3 regions of the Paenibacillus sp. FSL R5-0345 genome follow, and region 2 is predicted to be linked to each of the others. Evidence: riboswitches for the same ligand, from Rfam matches in the RefSeq annotation. Region 2 holds a riboswitch; each other region holds the start of a gene.

Evidence for each region. Region 2 has a riboswitch for cobalamin ahead of R50345_RS30090 (S-layer homology domain-containing protein). Riboswitches for the same ligand answer to the same signal wherever they lie in the genome.
Region 1: another riboswitch for cobalamin. It lies ahead of R50345_RS04250 (DUF4430 domain-containing protein); the one in region 2 lies ahead of R50345_RS30090 (S-layer homology domain-containing protein).
Region 3: another riboswitch for cobalamin. It lies ahead of metE (5-methyltetrahydropteroyltriglutamate--homocysteine S-methyltransferase); the one in region 2 lies ahead of R50345_RS30090 (S-layer homology domain-containing protein).

Annotation. Positions count from the first base shown of each region.
Region 1 covers NZ_CP009281.1:967,231-975,209, reverse strand. The annotation lists gene qoxB (cytochrome aa3 quinol oxidase subunit I) at 1-595, shown strand, start outside; gene qoxC (cytochrome aa3 quinol oxidase subunit III) at 592-1,188, shown strand; gene qoxD (cytochrome aa3 quinol oxidase subunit IV) at 1,193-1,483, shown strand; gene R50345_RS04255 (methyl-accepting chemotaxis protein) at 1,558-3,264, opposite strand; gene R50345_RS04250 (DUF4430 domain-containing protein) at 3,472-6,051, opposite strand; cobalamin riboswitch at 6,228-6,428, opposite strand; gene R50345_RS04245 (GAP1-N2 domain-containing protein) at 6,550-7,979, opposite strand, start outside.
Region 2 covers NZ_CP009281.1:825,937-833,915, forward strand. The annotation lists gene R50345_RS03655 (cellulase family glycosylhydrolase) at 1-1,476, opposite strand, end outside; gene R50345_RS03660 (hypothetical protein) at 1,699-2,277, shown strand; cobalamin riboswitch at 2,369-2,569, shown strand; gene R50345_RS30090 (S-layer homology domain-containing protein) at 2,735-7,657, shown strand; gene R50345_RS03670 (DUF4430 domain-containing protein) at 7,732-7,979, shown strand, end outside.
Region 3 covers NZ_CP009281.1:4,793,871-4,801,849, reverse strand. The annotation lists gene R50345_RS21360 (undecaprenyl-diphosphate phosphatase) at 1-728, shown strand, start outside; cobalamin riboswitch at 921-1,126, shown strand; gene metE (5-methyltetrahydropteroyltriglutamate--homocysteine S-methyltransferase) at 1,258-3,576, shown strand; gene R50345_RS30905 (DUF1540 domain-containing protein) at 3,718-3,870, opposite strand; gene R50345_RS21350 (hypothetical protein) at 4,242-5,018, shown strand; gene R50345_RS21345 (DUF4349 domain-containing protein) at 5,256-6,380, shown strand; gene R50345_RS21340 (IS3 family transposase) at 6,460-7,260, opposite strand; gene R50345_RS32010 (helix-turn-helix domain-containing protein) at 7,212-7,610, opposite strand; gene msrA (peptide-methionine (S)-S-oxide reductase MsrA) at 7,749-7,979, opposite strand, start outside.

The DNA of each region.
Region 1 (7,979 bases), 140 kb from region 2:
CTTCTGGTGGATTATTATTTCCTTTAACGTATCGTTCTTCCCACTGTTCCTTCTCGGACTTAAGGGAATGACACGTCGACAATACACTTATTCTGCGGATACCGGATTTGGTCCGCTCAGTATGGTCTCGTTCATAGGGGCGATAGGTCTTACAGTCGGATTTGTAATTCTGGTGTATAACATCTACTGGAGTACACGTTATGAACCAAGAGATACAAATGGAGATCCATGGGATGCACGTACACTGGAGTGGGCAACGAAAAGTCCGATTCCAGCTTACAACTTCGCAGTGGTTCCAACCGTAAAAACACGCGATGCCTACTGGTTCTCTAAACAAGATAAAGTACCTCTATACGAAGACAAGATTACTAAGATTCATATGCCAAGCAATACAGGAAAACCATTTATTCTGGGTGTTATCTTCTTCGTTGCAGGATTCTCTCTGGTATTCAGTCTCTGGATTCCAGCCATTATCTCCGGAGTTGGTATCCTCATCGTTCTAGCTGCTATGTCCTTTGATCGGGATCACGGATTCTACATCCCAGCAGAAGAAGTTATTGCTACTGAAAAGAAATTGCGGGGTGAGACAGTATGAAAATAGATGCGTCTAAGCCGCTTGAGTACTCAACAGAGGAGAATAGTAATAAAATCTTTGGCTTCTGGGTCTTTCTAGGAGCAGAGATTGCACTGTTCGCTACGTTGTTCACTGTTTACTTTGTAATGGTAGACCGCTTTGCTAGCGGCCCTAGCGGGCCGGACCTCTTTGAGATTGGTCCAGTGATGATCGAAACATTGCTGCTCTTGACAAGCTCGTTTACAATCGGTCTTGCTGTACATGCCATGCGACATGGCTACCAAAAAGCCATGATGGTCTTCTTCGGACTAACCCTGTTAATGGGTCTCGGCTTCCTTGGTATTGAAATCACGGAGTTTGTCACTTATGTTCACGAAGGGGCTACACTTCAAACCAGTGGTTTCCTATCCAGTCTCTTTGTACTGCTGGGAACACACGGAGCTCACGTATCGTTCGGGTTCCTGTGGGGTGCGGCTATTCTAATCCAGTTGAAGCGTCAAGGTATTAATCCGGCTACGGCCAATAAATCCTTTATCTTCTCGCTGTACTGGCATTTCTTGGACGTTGTCTGGATCTTTATTTTCAGCTTCGTCTATCTGAAAGGACTGATGTAGCATGATGAAGCAACTGTTTCCAATTCGCCATGTGATGGGTTTCTTAGCCTCTCTTGTCCTTTCTGTGGCTGCACTTGCCGTAATCTATCTGGATCTATCCAATACTGCAAACATGGCTATCCTGCTTGTTACAGCCCTCATTCAGGCTTCCCTGCAGCTCTTCCTGTTCATGCATATTGGAGAATCAGCGGATACCAAGAAAGAACTTTATATCAATATCGCCTATGCCTTATTCGTTGGCTTAGTTACGATCTTTGGTACGCTCTTCATCTTCGTATGGGGCTGGTATGCTTAATTCCATTCAATAACACACAAAAGGACGTCTCCAAAGCCTAAATGGCTCTGGGACGTCCTTTTTTTCATTTCGCGTTATAATCTAAATCGCGCTAAAGTCTTCTGCAGATCTTCCGCCAGCACCGCTAAATACTGAGCTGATGCGGACATTTCCTCCATAGCAGACAGTTGCTGCTGACTAGCTGCACTGGTGTCCTGAACACCCACTGCCCCTCTATTGGATATAGCATTGACCTGTTCCATTGCTGCCGCTACACCTTGTGACTCTAAGGAGACATGTGCAACCGCCTCTCTAATCTCTTCCGTCTGCAGCGTAGCCTCTTTAATGGAACTTTGAATCTCATGAAACGCTTGAGATACGAACTGACTTTGAACTACGCCGTTAGAGACTAGTTCAGAGCCTGAAGCCATTGATTCTACTGCTTTTTCAGTTTGCTTTTGAATATGCGTAATAATATCTGTTACTTTCAGTGAACTGTTTCGCGTCGCTTCTGCAAGCCCCCGAATTTCTCCAGCAACTACAGCAAAGCCACGTCCATGTTCTCCAGCTCTCGCTGCCTCGATTGAAGCATTAAGCGCCAGCAAGTTTGTCTGTGTTGCAATTCCGTTAATCGTAGTAATTATTGTATTTATATCCTGTGACAGCTCCCCAAGGTTACTAATAATCTCTTGGCTCTGAGTTACGCTGGAGTCGATTTCCTTCATCTGTTCAATAATGTTATCTACGGCGATTACCCCTCGATCTGTTGAACCAGAAGCAACTCCCATAAGGTCGGACATTTCAAAACTGCTACTTTCTACGGCCGAAATATTATTGGTCATAGCTTGTATAGATTGAGAGGTACGATTAATGCTTTCCGTCTGTTCATCAAAGCCCGCTGCAATCTCACCTGAAGATTCGGCGATCATTTGCGAAGCCAGCGAGGTCTGCTCAGCACTAGCGCTCATCTCTTGCGATGAGGCTGATAACAGCTCTGCACTCTCCGCGATACCTTGCATCATCTTTCGTAAGCTCTCCAGCATATTGTTAAATGAGCTATTAATTTGGCCGATTTCATCCTTAGCGGTATACGTTGCTATGACGGTTAAATCTCCATTTTCCGCCCGCTTCATCAAACCTTGCAGTTCCTTAAGAGGTTTCGTAATCAGTCGAATGATTGCAACACTAAGCACGATACAAATAATCCAAGAGAACGATATCAATACTATACTTTTAGTCTTCATTCTTTCAGAGGAAGCAGTGGACTCTAAGTTATATTCTCCAGCTCCCTTTAGCAACGAATCGCTTATTCCTTTAAGCATATTGATCATTTTCTCACGAGAAATACTAAAATCCCCCGTGAATACTTGAAAGGCCTCTTCTCTACCTTTGCTATCGGCAATCTGAATAATACTGTCCCTTTGTGCACGATAGTCTGTTAGGGAGGACTCATATTCCTTTATTTTGCTCAAAATGGCACTATCATTGTACTGGACGGTCTTCAGCTTGTTCAATAGATCATTATTTTCCTGAACTTTTCCCTTAATGCTCTCTAACAAGTCTTTGTTCTTGTTTGCATCAACGCTAATCAAACGCTCCAAAAGAAAGGCTTCAATGGCCCGATTATTTGTACGCATTTGCCCCACGTAAGAAATTGGCAACAAGTTTTCATTGTACGTCTCTTTTGTTTTTTGGGTCATTTTGTCCATGGTGGTAAAGCCAGTTACCCCCACGATGTTCAACATGACTACAGAAAATACTAAAAGAATCCCAATCTTGAACTTCACTTTCATATTCTTCATCTACATTCCGCCTTCACATAATCTAACTCACTATCTATTTTTATCGGTTAAAGAAGTGAATTGTTTGATGATTTTAAATAAAATTATGAATGAAATTGTCGAAAAAAAGTGTCTGTTGTCAAATATTGCAACGAACGAAAATAAAAACGGACACTCGATCCGCTAATACTCCGAATCGCAGTGCCCGTCTTACGATTAATCAAACGCTTATTCACCCGATGAATAGTACCAATATACCGTATCACCGTTCTCTAAAATGTAGCTGTCTGCACTTATACTTGGATCAGCATCTCTATTTGTCTTGTACTTCCATCCACTGCTAGGTCCGCCATCAAATTCGGCCAAACCATCTATAGATTTCACGTATTTACTACCAGCGTTTCCGGATGATACTACCTTATCCCCTAATTGACTGATCAGTAAGCTATAAGCTGTCTCACCTTCTTTTAGAGCTACTGTAGTATTGTTAAGGATCGTTCCCTTCTTGCTATCCCCAATGACTGACAGGGTGGCCGTAGCTTTAGCGGGAGTAACAACACCTGAAGCCATGTTTAGTGACTGAGTATAACGAGCCACACTAGGCACACTATTTTTAGCATATCCGGTAACAATGATCGTATAGGTATTCTCTGGTAGACCTTGGTCAAATGCAGCTACACCCTTGGCATTTGTGGTCGCCTTCTGATCACCGATCAAGACCTGCACGCCAGCGGCTGGAGAAGTCACTGGATCGGAAGTAAAGGTATCCTTATTCCACACCCATTTTTTCTGAGAAACTGTTACTGTGAAAGCTTCACCCGGCTTCGGCTGTGCAGGAGATACAACAGCAGTATCAACAACCTGTGTGGTTTCTCCGGCATAATAGACAAGAACACGGTCGGATTCCTGTAATTCAAAGCTGTCCATGCCCACACTAGGATAGATCCATTCTCCGCTGCGCCATACAACGAAGCTCCACCAACCGTCATAAAGACCTTGCGTAATGCCATGAATGCCAGATACAAAATTACCATACGACGATTTCGTGATATCTACTTTAAAATCCTTAGACGCCCCCAATTGCTGCAGTGCTTCAAGCGCATTGGAAGCCTTTAAAGTCCCCTCACCGATCAGCCCTTGCGGACCTTCAACGGTAAGTGAAGCCGTTACATTCTTTGGAATCACCTTTAGATCTTGAGTATATTTAGCAATCGATGGTGCTTTTCCTTCACGATAGCCTGTTACAGTCAGCTTGTAGTCACCTGCTGGAACATTCCCTGAGAATAACGCTTCACCTTTTGCGTTCGTTGTTACGATGCGATTTCCAATTTGGACCTGAACGCCAGAAGCTTTGGCGATTACCGGAGAGGACGTATTCGTTACAGCGTCCCATTTCCATGTCTTACTAGTCACTATTACAGTAAAAGAATCGCCCTCTTTGAGGCTTGGCTTGGACACCGTTACCGAATCAACAAGTTTAGTATCATCTCCGGCATAATAGACCAGAACCTGATCTGAATCTTTAAGCACAAAATCGTTCATTCCAACATCTGGATTAATCCATTGACCATTACGGGATACAACATACATCCAACCATCGTAACCGCCATAGGTTCCAGCCAGAATACTTCCAATTCCAGTGACATAAGCACCGGAAGGATTCGTGATTGGCAATTTCGTCTGAAGAGCCAGCTTTTCTAGTGCACCTAATACGTTGCCAGCATATCCATATCCCTGTGCTAAAGTACTCTCAGGACCCTCTACAGTAATCGGTGCATAGATAAGTGCATTCTGAACGGATGACTTAGAAAAATCGTACAGTTTACTGTTGCTGCCTTTATGGAGTAGATTGTAAGCTACAAGCGCCTGAAGGCCCTGTTCTGTAGCCAGAATATTGCTGCTTCCGCCACGGCTATGAGCGAAGCTGCCGTCAGCGAGACGGTAGCTCAGTAGATTACCGATCAAACTCACTTTATTCTTGGTATATTCTAACCCACTTGGATCTACACCAAAGGATGTGAGACCTAGAATAGCTTGTGCTGCACTTTCAGCACTATCTCCGTAACCTCCATGGCTATCCTGAGCTTTGGATAACCAAGATACGGCTTGTAGTCCTGCTGTGTAAGCTTCCGGATTACTCTTATGTGCCGATAGAGCGGTCAAAGCTATTGCTGTCATATCGGGCTCACTGGCGCCTGTAGTTAAGGCAAAGCCACCGTCTTGATTTTGCTTGGAAAGAATCTCAGCAAGAAGCTTATCCGTTGTCCATTTAGCATCTTTAGGAATATTATATTTCCCTGAGTCCAGTGCGAGCAAAGCATAAACCGGATTATTAAGCGTCTGTCCACTGATTTTGTCATGATTATAGATCTTCTCTATTAAGTTATAGCCAGGACTTGTTCCGCTTCCAGCAAAGCTGGTAGGATCGGCTCCTATTGCTCTTACTGCGAGTACGATTCTCGCGTAATCCGTTACGCTCGCGAAATTCCCCTCTGCATCTTTCACCTTTTTCTCAAGAGCTGCTCGATAACTTACTGGCAGCTTGTATCCCGCTTGAGCCAGTCCAATCGCTTGCCAATCCGACTGCACGCCACCCTTTAAAATAAATTCCGCAGCCGTATAGGTCGCATCCGCAACATTAATCCGTTCTACATTAGCAGCAGAATCGCCAGATGCTTCCTGCCCGGAGCTAACGCCCGCCTCCGCAAAGATGGTTCCTGCCGGAGCAAGAGATGTTCCAAGAATCGATATGACCATGAATACGGCCAGTCCAAGTACAAAAAACCTGGAGGAGAATATTTTCTTCATTGTTCAGCCTCTTTCTTTAAAGGAATGGATACTACACAAAATAAGAGCGCACAACATAAAGACCGCCCCTATGAAGGGCGGCCCGGGAAGATAACAAATCGAGGCTGGGGCGCGTGAACCTCTACGACCACACAGTCTATCTGTATATGTTCCACATTCTTACCCCACGAAGAATAGAAACGCTCACGAAAAAGGCAGGTCTCCTGGCTAATGCTTCATTGCCGCTCTTCACCTTCCCGTCCTAACTGCTGACAGTGGTTCATAGAAGAGACGCTCCGCATTTACAGTGGCGGGACCGCGCCGGAATTTTACACCGGACTTCCCTTTTAAGCAGACTCTGATTTAGGGGAGTCTGCACCTTTTCCAATATGTATTATCTTATTTTCATAATCATATCTATTAATACACAGCATGTCTATAGAAAAGCTTTGTATGAGCAACAAAAAAAGAACAGCAGAACCAAACCTTTCGGTATCGTCCTGCTGATCAGAAATTACTTTATTCGGCTGTTCCTTCCGGACTTGCAGTCGCTGAAGGTTCAGCACTTGAGTTAACACCCGTTGTATCCTTTGGAGCGGGATCTACGATCAACGTAAATCTACCAGCCTTGATCATGCTATGCTCGACGATTGTCGCACCCGGCTCCATAGTAACCTCCACCTGATAGGAAGGTTGCTCACCTTCTGTAATAGCTGTCGCGGACGGCACAACTGTGCTGCCCTCTGCATCAGAGGAAGGTGTAGGAGATGGAGAGGCCTCGTCTGCAGTATTAGTAGCATCTACGCCTTCCGCCGTCCCCGCAGTCGTATCAGCGGCGTTCGTATCGCCAGATAAGTCTCCATCCGTTGACGGCACTGAACAAGTCCCAGTGCTAGCAGCAACCTTAAAGCTCTTATCCACTACATCGGATGAAGTCATTAAACTAATCTCCGTCGGATTAAATTGCACACAATCATCCGCGTTGGCAAACGTGAACACCAATACACTGCTTCCTTTATCTCCTTCGGTACCTAGATCCTTCAGGTATACGGAAGCCGGAGGAAGCATACTGCCTGCACTCTGAACAGGTGTCGGTGCAGGGGTTGTCCCAGGCAGGGCCGTCTTCCGATCTTCCGGACGCAGCATACTGAACACGATAATTGCGATAATCACCAGAATGCCTGTGATGGAACCGGAGATCAGGAGTCGAAATCGGCTGCGGCTGATCCAGCGCGCCAGCGGGGAAGCCAGCTGGGAGCGAGCCTCATTGTAGACATTTTGTAGAGCAGGCCGAGCTGTAGCGACATAGCTTTTACGAAATTCACGATTCTTGAATGCCTCGCGGTCACTGCTCTGGAAATACTTCAGAATCGCCCGGCGGTATCCCGGGTGAAGTTTTTTATTCGATATCGTAAATAAAGAATTTCCTTGAGACCATGCAAAGAATCGATAGATCACATCCTTGTCGTTACCAGCTTTATGCTTAACTAACTCCAGCAATGCGTCATAATCCAGCGGACCACCCTCGCGTTGACTCGTGTAGTAGAAAGCTAGTGGAAGACGTTCAAACGGTTCTAACACCCGAGCTTCCTTTAGTAAACGGCGACCGAGCAGCTGTACATCATCCAGCTCCTTCGGAGACAAGCCTGCAAATATCTCTTCATTCGGCTTCTCTTCACCAAACCAGCGATAAGCAGCGCGGAGTGCATTTTCTTTCTGCTTGCTAATTCTATCTAGTGGCGGCTGCCAATCCACGACATTGCCATAACGTAAGAAAACAACCTCTAATAAGTCCTCCTGCGTCATTTCAGTAAGAGATAGTCGATTCAGCAAGAATCTGTCTGCAGATGCTGCAAGATCCTGCATGAGCGAGAGTACTTTAGGAGATACGCCTGTCCCTCTACGTCGATCTTTCTCCGCTTTATCTACAGCGCTATGAATTTCCGCCA
Region 2 (7,979 bases):
CTGGTTGCCATTAAAAGTAGTCGGAATCGCAAACGATTCAGTCGTACCTTTGGCATCACTTAATTTGGCAGTGTCATTCACGATGATCTTTAGTCTCCACGCAACGCCTTTGTTGAATTTCAGCGTTAACACAGCATTTTCACCGTATTTTTGGGAAGCTGTGAGCTTTTTAAGTTGGCTGGCCTTGAGTGTAAGCTCCTCGCCATTTAAGGTGTAATCTTTGCCTTTAGTTAGATGTTTGCCATTTACACTAATGGTAGTAAGCTTATTTCCGTTTAGATTAAGCTTCACTTTGGTGTCTTTGATGGTTGCACCTTTTTTAAGATAGACCAGATCGCTTTCGGTACTGGAGGAACGTTCCTTCAGACCGGACATTAATACACCCTGCAGCTCGGAATCGGACCACTTATAAGTTTTGCGGTTGAAATGCTGCCCATTATCCCAGAGCATAGAGGTCATTTTCTTTTCTTTTAAATAATAGGTAAGGTACTCGAAGAATTTCAGCTTCTCGCCTTGTTCAATCACACCTGTATCTTTATCGAAGCCCAGTAGTCCAAACTCACCAACGATAACCGGAATTCCTTTAGCTACGAATGTGTTGTAAACGTTATCAAAAGTTTGGGTGATATCGTTTTTTGTATCTTTTTCAAACGTGGTATAGCCGGCGATATTCACACTGAACGGCCAGAAGCCATAGAAGTGAACGGTAGCAATTATATTCGGATCGTTGAGAGCTGTAATCGTTTTGTAGAGCTGATCCATTCTAGGCTGCGTAGGAGAAGTCTCTAATGAAGGTAGAACTAGCGGACGTACATCATTCTTTCCACCGGAGTTCCGAACGATCTGATGGAAGGAAGTGTTGAGTTCTGTAAGCATTTGCTCCATCTTCGCTTCATCGGTGCTTCCGCCATCTGTGAAGCGGGGTTCATTGATGCTTTCGAACATCAGCTTATCGGATTTATCCTTGAAGCGGTCCGCAATTTGAGTCCATGCTGCGTTATAACGCGCGAGCGTTTCATCATGCTTCTCTTCCATATGACTTACCCATAACCAGGAGTCGTGATGGACGTTAATCATTACATAAAGCTTGGCGTCCAGCGCCCAGCCGACCACTTCTTCGACACGGTCGAGATAAGCTTTTTCAATGGTGTAGTTCGGTGCTTCACCTATGTGTGAATCCCAAGTGATAGGAATCCGGATACTTTTGTAGCCTTGTGCGGCGATTTTCTTAATCAGTTCTTGGGTCACACGCGGATTTCCCCAGGAGGTTTCATCCTCACCTGTAGCATCTAGAGTATTGCCAAGGTTCCATCCGGGCTGCATATCGTCTACATAGGATTGGATTTTACTCTTTGGTGCTGCTTTAGCTTGTTGCTCGTCCTTGGTAGCAGCGGCGGCAATGGATGAGAACAAAGAGAGCAGAAGAGCGGTAACAAGGGTCAATGATAAGAAGGATTTCTGGATTCGAGTAGTCATTGAATTCTCCTTTGTAAGATCATTTTTGAGGATGCTTAAACCTGACCTTTCCTCAAGCACTTTGGTACGTAGATGAACACTGGCACCTCCATTTTTTTGTTGTAAACGCTTACCAAATACCCTAACATAGAACATTTGTAGTGAGTACCTTACTAATTTGTGGTAAATTCATATGGAAATTAGTGATTTGAATTGATCCCAAGAGTGATGGAGGAATAACCAGTGAGCAGATTTCATTACATAGGCTCGGCTACAGAGCTTCCGTTAGGAGAAAGAGGCAGTGTACTGTCAGCAAAGACATATGATGAAGTGAAAAATTCACCAGAGTATAAGAAACAAAGAGAGGCTCTGCGCCTGCAAGGCATAATTCCTTTGGATGACATTGCAGATCTATCTCATTTAAGAGATGAGGACTGTCTTGTATATGACTCGGAAGAAGATGCAGCGGGTATTTTTATAGAGGAACTTGGGTATTGGAACGATGAGATTCGCAAGCATTTTCGGAGTCCGTTTGTGTATCGGATTTCACCTAATTGGGGTAGCTTCTCTGTATCCCCTGAGCTAAAGAATACTCTACCGGGTTCGTATAACGCCTCACTCAAGTGTTGCCTGGAGTTATTTAAACTTATGACAGATATCGGAGTAGCTGGCACCGTGTTTGAGCTTTATACTTGCTGGGCAGAGGAGGAAGGGCACCCACGTAATAAAAAGTATGACCGAATCTTTGATTTGGCCTCTTTGTCACTGGAGGATGGTTTTGAGCTGAGAGAAAAAGAGTATATTGTGGTTGAAATGGTTTGATATTCAATAGATTTATCTCCAACTACTTGTTATACAAAAAACAAATATTGCATGACAAAAGCATCTATATTAGATATGATGAAGCATGGAAAAATTAATATTAGCAATAGGTGCCAATTATGAATGTTTCGGAAATACAATCATAGATTGGTTAAATGGAAAGCGGGTGTGAATCCCGCGCGGTCCCGCCGCTGTGAAAGAGGAGTCCTTGCAAGGTACCACTGGGAAACTGGGAAGGTAGCAAGGGTGATGATACTTGAGCCAGAATATCAGCCTGTTTCTGATACACCGTTAAACTCTACGAGCGATAGAGAGGTGTTTGATATAGTATATGCCTGCTATTGTTGCGGTTCACTATCTTAAACCTCTTGACGTTATGTTGAGTGGTTTTTTTGTAGTGCTAAAAAAGTTTATTCTGTTTTTTATCATAGGAAAAGAAGGGAAGGGTTATGGAAACATGAAGAATAATAAGTTTTTAGCTTGGTTACTCATTGTAGCTGTATTTATCACGACGTTCTCTACAAGCGTAATCCCGGCTCATGCGAATGAAGCAATTGCCGATAGTGCAGTTGTAACAACAGAGGTTGATCAAGCTCTAGTAGAGCAGATTAATGCGTTAGTACAAGAGCCAGATACAGAGAAGCCTACGATTTTGATAGAAGGTATACAAGATAAACAGGAAGTATCCAGTAAAGATGTAAGCTTCAAAGTAGTGGTTACAGACAATGTCTACAAAGACATTATTCCAGTAGTAAAGCTGAACCAAGTCGTTCTGTCAGCTACTAATGGTGAGTACAAAGCATCTCTTAACCCGGGTAGTAACGTAATCGCAGTAACGGCTGTGGATGGCGCAGGAAACAAAGCAGATAATGTAACCTATCAGGTTACTTATAAAATCACTGCCAAAGAACAGTTAGATAAAAGCTTGGCCTACATCGTTAACACCGTAAAGAATCCGTCATTTGGAACAGGCAGCGGAGAATGGTCGATTCTTTCTCTAGCACGTGCGAACTACAAAGTACCTAACGGTTATTACAATCTCTATTACAACAATGTAGTTACGAAAATAAGTTCGATGATCAAAGAGGATGGAAAACTCGACGCTAACAAAAGCACAGAGAATTCCAGAGCGATTCTAGGCCTTACCTCTATCGGAAAAGATATCACGAATGTTGCAGGTCATGACCTAAGAAATGCACTCGCTGATTATCAATATATTCAGAAGCAAGGGAACAACGGTCCCATATTTGCTCTGATTGCACTAGATAGTTATAACTACGAAATTCCAGTATTATTCCCTGATCCTGATGAGAAGGGAGTAATCTATCAAAGCACAAGAGAAAACCTGGTTCAGTACATCTTGGATAGAGAAGTTAAAAAAGGTGCAGCAGATGCTGGAGGCTGGGCATTAGGTGTAACCAAAGCCGACGTCGATATGACCGGGATGGCGATGCAAGCACTTGCACCTTATTACGCAAAGGATCCTAATGTAAAAGCTGCCGTGGATCGGGCGATTGCATGGTTATCGAGTGTACAAAATAATCAAGGCGGATTCACAAGCTGGGGAAGCACAAGCAGTGAGAGCATCGCACAGGTTGTTGTTGCCTTAACTGGCGTAGGTGTAGATCCGCACAGTGACCCTAGGTTTATTAAAGAAGGAAATTCACTTATAGATGCTTTACTTAGCTTCTCTGGGCCGGATGGTGGATTCAAGCATATTCTCACCGGTAAAGTAGACGCTATGGCTACGGATCAAGGTACATATGCACTCGTATCCTATGATCGTCTGATTAATAATAGCAAACGTCTCTATGACATGACGGATGTTCAATTAGAACAGCCTACTACCGTTGTAGCAAAACAACAATTAAATAAAAACCTTGCCTATATCCTAAACACTGTAAAGAATCCGTCATTTGGAACAGGCAGCGGGGAATGGTCGATTCTTTCTCTGGCACGGGCCAATTACGAGGTTCCAAGTGGCTATTACAATCTTTATTATAACAATGTAGCTGCTGAAGTAGCTAAGCTAATGAAGGATGGAAAACTCGACGCTTCGAAAAGTACTGAGCATTCCAGAGCGATTCTAGGACTTACCTCGATCGGAAAAGATATCACGAATGTTGCAGGCTATGATCTAAGAAATGCACTTGCAGATTTTCAATATGTTCAGAAGCAGGGGCTTAATGGTCCTATATTTGCACTGATTGCCTTAGATAGTCATAACTATGATATTCCTGTAGTAGAAGGCGTTACAGATCAAACCACAAGAGAAAAACTGGTTCAGTATATTTTAGAAAAAGAAGCACCGACTGGTGGATGGGCGTTATTTGGTACTAAAGCCGACACCGATATCACCGGAATGACGATGCAAGCACTTGCACCTTACTATGCAAAGGATCCTAATGTAAAAGCTGCTGTGGATCGGGCGGTTGCATGGTTATCGAGTACGCAAAATGATCAAGGTGGATTTACAAGCTGGGGAAGCACAAGCAGTGAGAGCATCGCACAGGTCATTGTTGCTTTAACTGGTGTAGGCGTAGATCCGCACAGTGACCCAAGGTTTGTTAAAAAAGGAAATTCGCTTATAGATGCACTGCTTACCTTTGCTGATCCGGATGGTGGATTTAAGCATATTCTCACTGGTAGAGTAGATGGTATGGCTACGGACCAAGGTACGTATGCACTTGTGTCTTATGACCGTCTGATCAATCATAGTAACCGTCTTTTTGATATGAATGATGTGGTGATTGAACAACCACCTATACAACCAGAGGGGCCAAAAGAATTCCCGTTACCTTCTGGTGATAAGCCGGAAGTTATCATCAATGATGATGCTCATGATTATATCGTTCCGATCAGCGCCGGAGATAGCAACAAGGAAATAACAGTAGTTATTCCTAAAGGTCAACAATCGAAGGTTAGTGTTAGTTTACCTATTAACAGCGACCTTCCTCAGATTGAGGCTGCCAAAGGTGACGTATCTGTAGTCATTCCTAAGGGTGCAAAAGTTACAAGCGGAGATGCCTCTGCGATTGAACTGATGTCACCTTTAACAGGCACAGAAGCTGCACTAAAAGATAGTCTGAATCAGATTATTTCTCAGGATAAGAAGCTGGAGAGCATTATTCATGCTTTTTCCATGGGTGGCAGTGCAAGAGTAGAATTCAGTCAATTTATTACGTTAACCTTTAAGGACCTTAAAGGAAAAGATGCTGCTTATATTCAAAATGGCACACCTCATGCGATTCAAAAATTTGCAAGCGATGACTTAGGCTTTGCAAGCGGTAAGTCTGAGTATGCCTATGATAGTGGAAATGATTTAATCGTAAAAACTAATCATTTCACTGATTACATTGCGTATTCCTCCAGTGCAGTACAAACGCCTGGTGGTGACGGTAATGGTGGCAATGACGGTGGAGGAACCACTCCATCGAAGACATACGTAACCCTATCCGTGGATAAGCTTACGATTAAGAAGGGATATGTTGTTCCATCTGTACAGGTAGAGCTACAATCTGGTGACACAGTATGGTCTGTACTAGAGAGAGTGCTAGATAGCCGCGATATCGACTATAGATATTCTTGGAACAGTACATTTGGAAGTGTGTATGTTGAATCCATAGCTGGCGATGGAGAATTTGACCATGGTAGCGGTAGTGGATGGATGTATAATGTGAATGGAAATTATCCTAATTATGGTGCATCTTCATATAGTCTGAGTTCAGGGGATAGAATTCAGTGGCGTTATACTACGAATTTGGGTGCGGATCTAAATGCACCGATGCCAACCCCATCTGCGACACCAAAACCAACGCCTAAACCTAGCGGTACTCCTGCTCCTGGTGATGTAATTAATCCAAGTGAGCCGAATGTGAGTCCATCTCCAACAGCGACTCCTAATGGCATTGAGCAACTGTATAAAGACGCCGATAAGATCTCATCATGGGCGTTCTCAGCGATTGAAACAGCTACAGTAAAAGGGTACATCCAAGGTAACAATGGTCAGGTGAATCCGAAAGATCATATTACAAGAGCAGAATTTACTAAGATCCTAGTATCAGCATTGGAACTGGATATCAAGAGTGACAAAGGAATTACCTACAAGGATGTCGCTCTGGGAGATTGGTTCTATCCTTATGTGAATGCTGCGCATAAAGCAGGGTTAATTACAGGCTTTAATAATGAATTTAAGCCAAATGACAAGATTACTCGCGAACAAATGGCAGCCATTATTGTCAGAGCATTATCAATCCCGGCTACGAAGCCAGGTACAGCTATTAAAGATATCAATACAGTGTCTGCATGGGCTAAAGCAGATGTGGAAACCATTGTTGCCACCGGACTTATGTTAGGTGATAATAATCAGTTTAAACCTAAAGAGCTTGTAACGAGAGAAATGGCAGTTGTTGTTGCTACTAGAACCCATGATTATAAGAGTGGCGACAAAGCGGTTAGTCCATATATTCAGAACACAGCAGCCTTTTTGCAAAAAACAGTAACAAACCCGGTCATCGCCTCGGTTGGCGGGGATTGGACAGTGTTCGGGCTGGCACGTTCTGGTGTGAAGGTTCCAGATAGTTATTACGCTAAGTACTATGCGAATGTAGAAGCAACCCTTAAAGAAAAAGCTGGGAAGCTCCATAGCGTAAAATATACGGAATATGATAGAGTTATTTTGGCATTAACTTCAATCGGCAAAAATATTGATAAAGTGGCGGGTTATAACCTACTGGAACCGCTCGCGGATTTTGATACTGTAATCAAGCAAGGTATTAATGGACCTGTGTTTGCCTTGATCGCACTGGATAGTAATCATTACGACATTCCAGTAGTTAAAGATGTAAAGACGCAAACAACAAGAGAGCTGCTCATTGATTACATTTTAGGCAGAGAGATCAGCGGCGGGGGATGGGCATTAGGCAGTAATGCTACTGAGGCTGATCCGGATATCACTGGGATGGTTATTCAAGGCTTAACCCCTTATTACAAAACGAATGCCAAAGTAACGGCTGCTGTAGATCGTGGAATAACTTGGTTATCCAAAACACAAACAGCAGACGGCGGCTTTGCAAGCTGGGAGTCTACGAACTCCGAGAGCATTGCTCAGGTGATTGTAGCTTTAACTGGACTTGGTATAGATCCGCATAAGGATTACAGATTCATTAAAAATGGCCGTTCAGCGGTAGATGCGTTGCTTGGCTTTGCTGCACCTGAAGGTGGTTTTTATCACGTGAAGCAGGGTGGAGTAGGCAACGGAGGCGCGAAACCAGGAGAAGTAGATCTTATGGCTACGGATCAAGCAATGTATGCACTGGTTGCTTATGATCGGTTCGTTAAAGGTCAGACGAGTCTTTATGACATGACAGACGTTAAATAGAACTATATTTAGAAGAGATAAGCAAGGGGAGCGTGTATACCCTTGCTTATTATTTAAGGTGGGGAACTTAAGAAATGAACAAGAAAAAATGGCTAACAGCGATACTAATTATTGGTGTGTTGGCGATTTCCTTTTTTTGGGGCGGGAATTATCAGAAGAGCCCGAACAAGGTTGCGAGTAACATTGCAGAGTCTCAGGTTGTAGAATCAGACAACACGGCTTCGAATCAGAATGTTGATGTAGAGCCTTCAGCCTCAAGTGATGCCGAGACAACGGAGATAGCACCTACAGCTACGCCTGGCGAAACAGCTAAGCCCGTTGA
Region 3 (7,979 bases), 2.8 Mb from region 2:
GGCAATATACGGCCAATACTTTCAAAGTGGTTATACAACTGGGGTCAATCTTAGCAGTTGTTGTTATTTTTAGAAATAGGTTCATTGAACTGTTGGGCTTAAAGCATTTCAGTCGTAAACAGTTGGACCCTGTAACTGAGGAACAACCACCGCTCGAAAAGGGTGGACATCTTAAGCTTACACAGGTACTTGTAGGTTTAGTTCCGGCAGGTGTGCTGGGCGTTCTGTTTAATGATTATATTGATGAGCATTTATTCTCTACATCTACCGTGTTAATCGGTCTAGTAGTTGGTGCGGTGTTAATGATTATTGCGGATCTATTTGGACCCAAGAAGATCCAAACAGAGAGTGTCGATCAGATTACATATAAGCAGGCACTAGGTGTTGGTCTTGTCCAATGCTTCTCGTTATGGCCAGGATTTTCACGTTCCGGGTCGACGATTTCCGGTGGTGTCCTTCTTGGTATGAGTCATCGTGCTGCTGCTGATTTCACATTTATTATGGCTGTTCCAATCATGGCAGGGGCCAGTCTCCTCTCACTGATGAAGAATTGGCAATATTTCACCATCGATGCCCTGCCGTTCTTCATTGCAGGCTTTATCAGTGCTTTTGTATTTGCGCTGTTATCGATGCGATTCTTCCTGAAATTGATCAACCGGATTAAGCTTTTACCATTTGCTATATACCGGATAATACTTGCCGCTGTAGTATATTTCGTGTTTTTCTAAATCCGTTATAAGGAATCGATATAACAGAAGCCCCCGTCATCTATTGCAGATGACGGGGGCTTTCACGTATGATGACATCAGATTAAGACACTCAGTTTATTAATTATAAGGATAAAGTAAAAGTTCACTTTACCCTTATATCTCTCGCATAAACGCTTACCGTCCATAAAAGGACGCCGAAGGCGTTTTAGCTTGATAATATCGGAGACAGGTGCTTGCCGGGAATTAGTAATTCGGTAGGCTTAATAGGGAAATTCGGTTCGAAGCCGATGCGGTCCCGCCACTGTAACGGAAGAGTCCATAGCAATATACGTCACTGGCAATTTACTACTGCTGGGAAGACTGCTAAGGATGCTGACACCGCTAGCCAGGAGACCTGCCTGTTTCAACAGCACTGCTTCACCTACGGAGGATAGGAAGGTGTTAGACGTGAACCATAGGTATATTATGGGCGTCTTTCCCTTTGACTTTTTTAGGGAAGGGCGCTCTTTTTAATAGGGATGTTATGGTTTCAAGCCAAAATAAGAAGATGGAGAAGGGGAGCTGTAAAGTGACGAACAAAGTAAAAGTAAGTAATCTTGGCTATCCAAGAATCGGAAAAAACCGCGAGTGGAAGAAAACGTTGGAAGCCTTCTGGGCAGGTAAAATAAATGAGGAAGAGTTCCGTACTGAAATGGCAGGCATTCAACTTCAGCATTTGAAGACTCAGCAGGAGGCAGGCATTGAGTTAATTCCGGTAAATGATTTTACATTCTACGATCATGTGTTGGATACGGCTGTAATGTTCGGGATCGTACCTCCGCGTTATGCGTATGATGGTGGCGACATTGGGCTTGATCTTTATTTTGCGATGGCTAGAGGGAACGCTGAGGCTACCGCCTGCGAGATGACGAAATGGTTCAACACGAACTATCACTATATCGTTCCAGAGATCGGTGCACAAACGCCGCGCCTGACGGAGAATAAACCACTGGAAGCATACCGTTTCGCCAAGTCTCAAGCGGGTATTGAGGGGAAACCTGTGGTTTTAGGCCTTTATACCTTCCTTAAGCTGTCAAAAGGTTTTGCATCTGCGGATATTGCGAAGATTGCCGCTCGGTTTCTTCCGGTTTACGTTCAGCTATTGCAGGAACTGAAGCAAGAAGGAGTAAGCTGGGTACAAATCGATGAACCAGCGATTGTTACAGGAATAAATGAATCAGAACTATCATTACTTAACTCGATTTACACAGAAATTGCTGAATCCGTGCCTGGATTAAATATTATTCTGCAGACTTACTTTGAAGCTGCTGAACCATTGGAGGCATTGTTCAAGCTTCCGGTACAAGGTTTAGGTCTTGATTTTGTCCATGATGGCGGAACGAATCTGGCATCGATTGAGCGCCTTGGCTGGCCTGAGGATAAGTGGCTGGGAGCGGGTATTATTGACGGACGCAACATCTGGCGCTCGGATCTGGATGCTAAGCTGCAGCTAATCGAGAAGCTGAGTGTACATGTACCACTTGATCGTCTTATTCTACAACCTTCTTGCAGCTTGCTGCATGTTCCGGTTACTGTTCAGGGTGAGGTGAAGCTGAAGGCAACCGTCAAGGCTGCATTAGCCTTTGCTGATGAGAAGCTTAAAGAGCTTGGCCTGCTTGCTGCAGCCTTAGAGGGTACTGGAGAAGCTACTGCTGCGCTGACAGTCAGCCGCGAAGCTCTTGCAGCCTTCCGTGCACTTCCCGAACGCGGCCGTAAGGATGTAGCAGAGCAAGTTCTCGGACTTGCAGATTTACCAGACCAACGCAGTCTGCCTTTTGCAGAGCGCCTTAAGGTGCAACAGGAGAAATGGCAGCTACCACTTCTGCCAACGACAACGATCGGAAGCTTTCCACAGACCGTAGAAGTGCGCCAGGCAAGGTTGAAATGGCGTAAAGGTGTATGGAATCAGGAGCGGTATGACGGGTTCGTTCGTGAGCAGATTGCAGATGCAATCACCTTCCAAGAAAAGCTGGGTCTGGATGTACTCGTGCACGGTGAGTTCGAAAGAACCGATATGGTGGAGTTTTTCGGGGAGAAGCTGGACGGGTACTTATTTACCAGTAATGGCTGGGTTCAATCCTACGGATCCCGCTGCGTTAAGCCACCGGTTATTTATGCGGATATAGCTTTTATTGAGCCAATGACTGTTAAAGAAAGTGTCTATGCTCAGTCTTTAACTTCCCTTCCTGTTAAAGGCATGTTGACAGGTCCGGTCACGATTCTCAATTGGTCTTTCGTACGTGATGATCTTAGTCGGGAAGAAGTAGCCAATCAAATTGCCTTAGCACTCCGCCATGAAGTGAAAGCTTTGGAGGATACAGGCATAGAGATGATTCAAGTAGATGAACCCGCTATCCGTGAAGGACTTCCTTTGAAAGCTGAAGATCGTGAGGGATACTTAAATTGGGCGGTGAAGTCGTTCCGTATCGCGACAAATCATGTGAAGGCTACAACGCAAATTCATACTCATATGTGCTATAGCGAATTCAATGACATGATTGATTCCATTTCAGCAATGGATGCGGACGTCATCTCTATTGAGACTTCCCGTAGCCATGGGGAACTGATCGTCAGCTTTGAGGAGCAGGAATATGATAAAGGAATCGGTCTTGGTGTGTATGACATCCATAGTCCACGGGTTCCTGCTGTAGAAGAAATGACAGCTAATATTGATCGTGCTTTGCGGGTGCTGGACCCAGAACAGTTCTGGATTAATCCGGATTGCGGTCTTAAGACACGCGGCTGGCAGGAGACAGAGGATGCACTGCGTAACATGGTAAGAGCAGCCGCTATTGCAAGAGAAAAGGCAGGAGTTACTGCCTCCTAATAGCGAAAGAGTAAAGCAATAAATTTAAGCCGGGGAACTTCTCCCTGGCTTTTTATTTCAGCCACTTGATAATAATTCTCATTCTTGATAGAATGAGAAAAGAAAAGAAGGAACCGTGGAGGGTCCCTTCAAATCATCACCTTATTTGCTTTCGAAAGTTTTACAATCTGTCTCTTCTGCACGTGTAGGTTCTTGGGAGCTGTGGAAAGCTACAAAGATAGAATCAGCACTGCATTTGTTCTCTTCTGCCCAGTGGGTGCAGGAGTTAACTTCGCAAATTACGTCTTTTGCCATGAGGGTTCACCTCCCCTTGGTGTGATAGACAGCATCATGAAATGAACTGCTCTGTTCAGCAAGGTGGAGCTTGTCCGAACAGAACCATGCCGCGCCCTCATTCATTATGAATAGAGGGTATTTGGTATTTTCTGTTTGATTAGACGTGGTAATTGTATCAAATAAAATGTATGTAAGCAAATGGGTTATTCAATAACGGAAATACGACAAACTTATACAAATAAATATAAAAAAACACAAAAGACATCTATTGCTTACATGTCTAAAAATAGAAAATAATCCTAAATATCTATATTATTACAAAAATATTCTGTTAATATTTTCAATGGGGAACGGCCGATCCTAATCTGAAATATTGGAGGATGAAGATATTGAAAAAGTTCTTATTATTCCCTTTTGCCCTAATGTTCATATTGTGCTTACCGCTTTATGCAGGTGCGGAAGGTGTACATAATGACGAAGCTCCTCAAAAGAGTGAATCAGAAATCATAAAAGTCTATAAAGCCTCAGCTACGGGATTGTCAGAAATTTCTGTAGAAGAGTACAATGACATTCTTGCGCAAGGACAAGCTGTAGAGGCTGCTAAAGAGGGGCTGTTGGCAAGTGTACCTCTGTTCAAAACGGATTCTTCCTTTGCAAGTGCCTCTGCTATTGCACCTAGAGATGCTTACCAAACAACGATCTACTCCTATCAACAAAATGGTTATGTCTCCTATGTCACTAGAAGTGGCTTGACTAGAAGAATCTCTCAACCTGTATATAACAGTGCTTCTGTAAATTCGTTGTTAAACATTAGCTATTCAGTATCTCAAGGCTATATTGCGAATACTAGCTTTGGTGTAACCGCAAAACAAACAGCGGTAAGTGCTGGTATTACAGGTGGCTCATCATGGTCCAATACTTATGGTGGCAGTAACACGACAACTGCATCAGTAAATCCGTACAACTATGCTTGGATGGAATACACGCCTATTATGAATAACTCATTTGGTGTAATCACAGAGAAGAATTATGTTAATGTTCAGGGTTCTTCAGTTCTTGTAAGTACTAATAGTTATGATGTTGATATTTACACAGCGAGATTATTAAGCGGATCGCTACCAGATGGCGTGTATGTCATTAAACAAAGTGCTGCTAACCCAGGTTGATTTTGGCACGAAATATAATAGCTTTAAACTAAAAGAGTCGCAGAAATGCGGCTTTTGTTCTGTTTAGAGAGCATAACTCAAAAGAAACTGTTTTTCATTCCATTTTTAAGTGCAACCTTCCAAGTTTTGGAACGTCATAGTATAGAGTGACGGAAGAGATCTGCTTAGAACAAGACATTCCGGAACGATATTATGATCCGTGCAAGCGGTATCTATTACATTTTTGGAGGAATGAGAATGCGCAAATGGGGTCTGCATTACTTATGTTTATTAATTCTTACGGTGGTCTTGGCGGGGTGTGGCTCAGCGGATAGGAATTCAGCGGCAGATAGTTCGGCAAAAGAAAATGGTAGTACGAGTAACAATGCAGCAGCAGAGGTACAAACGCAAAGCTCGATGGCCTCATCTGCGGACCAGAGTACCGCGGCAGCTCCTGAGACAGAAACAGGTGGCGGCGGCGATAACTTGGCTGTAAAGGGATCCACACCAGACAATACAATTCAAGCAAGTGCAGGATTTACTGGTAGTGATGTAGTAGCGGGCTTGAACAAGAAGCTGATCTATAAAGCGAATCTTAACATGGAAGTAGAAGACTATGGAAAAGCACAGACTGAAATACGTAATTTAGTAACCATGGCAAATGGATATATTATTGAGTTTAATGAAAATATGTCGCAGTACGAGCAAGGTGGGACGTTTATCCTTAAGGTGCCTGCCTCCGGATTCTCCCCTTTTCTGAATAAATTAGAACAAGTAAAACACGAATCTCTACAGCGCAGCATTCAAGGACAAGATGTCTCTGAAGAGTATGTTGATCTGGAGTCGCGTTTGAAGGCCAAGCAGTTAATGGAAGCACAATATACAGAGTTTATGAAAAAAGCAACGAAATCCACGGATCTGGTCGCCTTCGCGAACGAGCTTGGTTCGATTCAGGAAACCATTGAGCAGATTAAAGGTAGAATGAGATATATTAATCAGAATGTATCATTCTCTACAGTAGAACTGAGAGTGTATCAGACGGATGAAAGCATTGCTGTCAAAGAGAAGGAAGAGCAAGGACCGTTACTGGAACGTGCTTCAGATGCTCTAAAAGGAAGCTTGAATGCACTATCTGTTATGTTTCAGTGGATTGTCGTTATCCTTGCAGGAGCGTTACCGATACTAATTGGAGTAGCCATTATCCTAGCTGTCGTTCTAGTTTCCCGCAAAAATATTCGCGAGCGTCGGGAGCAGCAGACCGAGAGGATGCGTCAACGAAATAAGGAGCTGAACAGAGAGCAAATCATTCCTGCGGCAAAAGAGATCAAGGAGGCAGCTTCAGAAGATGATCTGAAGGCTAATAAGGACTCAGAGAAAGAGTAGGCGCTATGAAATTAAAAAGCCCTCAATCCAAGGTATTACATTGGTCAAGCCCCCATTTTATAGACACTGAAAAAAGACCCTAGGCAATAAGCTGTTTCCGGTACTCTACCGGAGGCAGCTTATTTAACCTTCGTTGTGGCCGATGTTGGTTATAAAATCGAATGTAATCTTCAATTTTCCTTTGTGCCTCATCCATATTTCGGATATCATAAGGATAGAGTCCTTCCGTTTTGAGATGCGAGAAGAAGCTCTCCATAGAGGCGTTGTCATAACAATTGCCTCGGCGAGACATGCTGATTCGGGCCCCAACCTTTGGCAGCATGTCGTGGTATGCATGAGACGTGTATTGGAATCCCTGATCGCTGTGAACGATCAGTCCAGTCACGTCTTTTTGCTGACTCCACGCCTGCTCAAAGGTCCGGAGAACCAGTTCGTTGTCGTTCCTAGCGCTCATTTGATAAGCGATAATTTCGTTATTGAATAAATCTTTAATCGCAGAAAGATAGAGCCACTTTTCGCCTACACGATATTGCGTAATGTCTGTCACCCATTTTTGGTTGGGAGCATCCGCTTTGAAATCCCGTTTCAAAATATTTTTCGCCACACGGTCTCCTTCAGAAGTAGCATAATTACAACGATGTTTTCGGCGGATCCTCGAACGAATGCCTAAATCCTGCATAATTCTGAGTACCTTCTTATGATTCATCCAAACCCCGTGGTCTTGTAGCAAGAACAATTGAATTTGGCGATAACCGTAGACTCCTTCATACCTTTCATAGACCTTCTGAATGAGCGCCTTTGCTTCCTGATCCCGATCTGTTCCTTTGCGCTTCAGGAAAGCGTAGTATCCACTTCTAGAGACCCTAAAGAGTTTACACAGGTTGCTAACGGCATACTCTTTTGCAGCGTTCTCAATGACTCTATATTTGTGCGTTTCACCTCCTGCATCCAGATTTCCAAACACTTTTTTAGCATTTCATTTTCCCGTTTGAGCTTTTGAACATACCTATCTTGATCGATATATTCAATACGACGCCCCCGTTGATCTAGTAGCCCAAATTCCCCTAGCTCTCGGTATTTCTTCATCCATCTCTTTACCCGTCCTTGATCTTGTATCTCAAAATGCTCCGTAATTTTCCGATAAGTCCATCTTTCCTCCACATGTAAACGAATGGCCTCTTTTTTAATCTCATCTGAGTAATTTTTAAACTTCTGTCCTTTAATCGCCATAAAAATGCACCCCCTAGAATTTCATCGGATAAACCAGGGGTTTTTTCCAATGTCTATTCTAAGGGGTGCACTTCACATGGATTGAGGGCTTTTCTAATAAAAGGACGATATTTTTTCTTTTGTGCAGAAGATTGAAAATTAGGCAGACTGGAAGAGCACGCGATACTCTCCATAGCCTTCTTTCTCTAGATCCTCTTTAGGTACAAATCGCAATGCTGCTGAATTTATACAGTAGCGTAGCCCGTTTTCTCCGGGACCATCGTCGAAGACATGACCTAGGTGAGAGTCTGCTACTTTGCTGCGTACTTCTGTGCGAACCATCAAATGACTGAGGTCTGTCTTTTCCTTCACAGCGTAGTCCCGGATCGG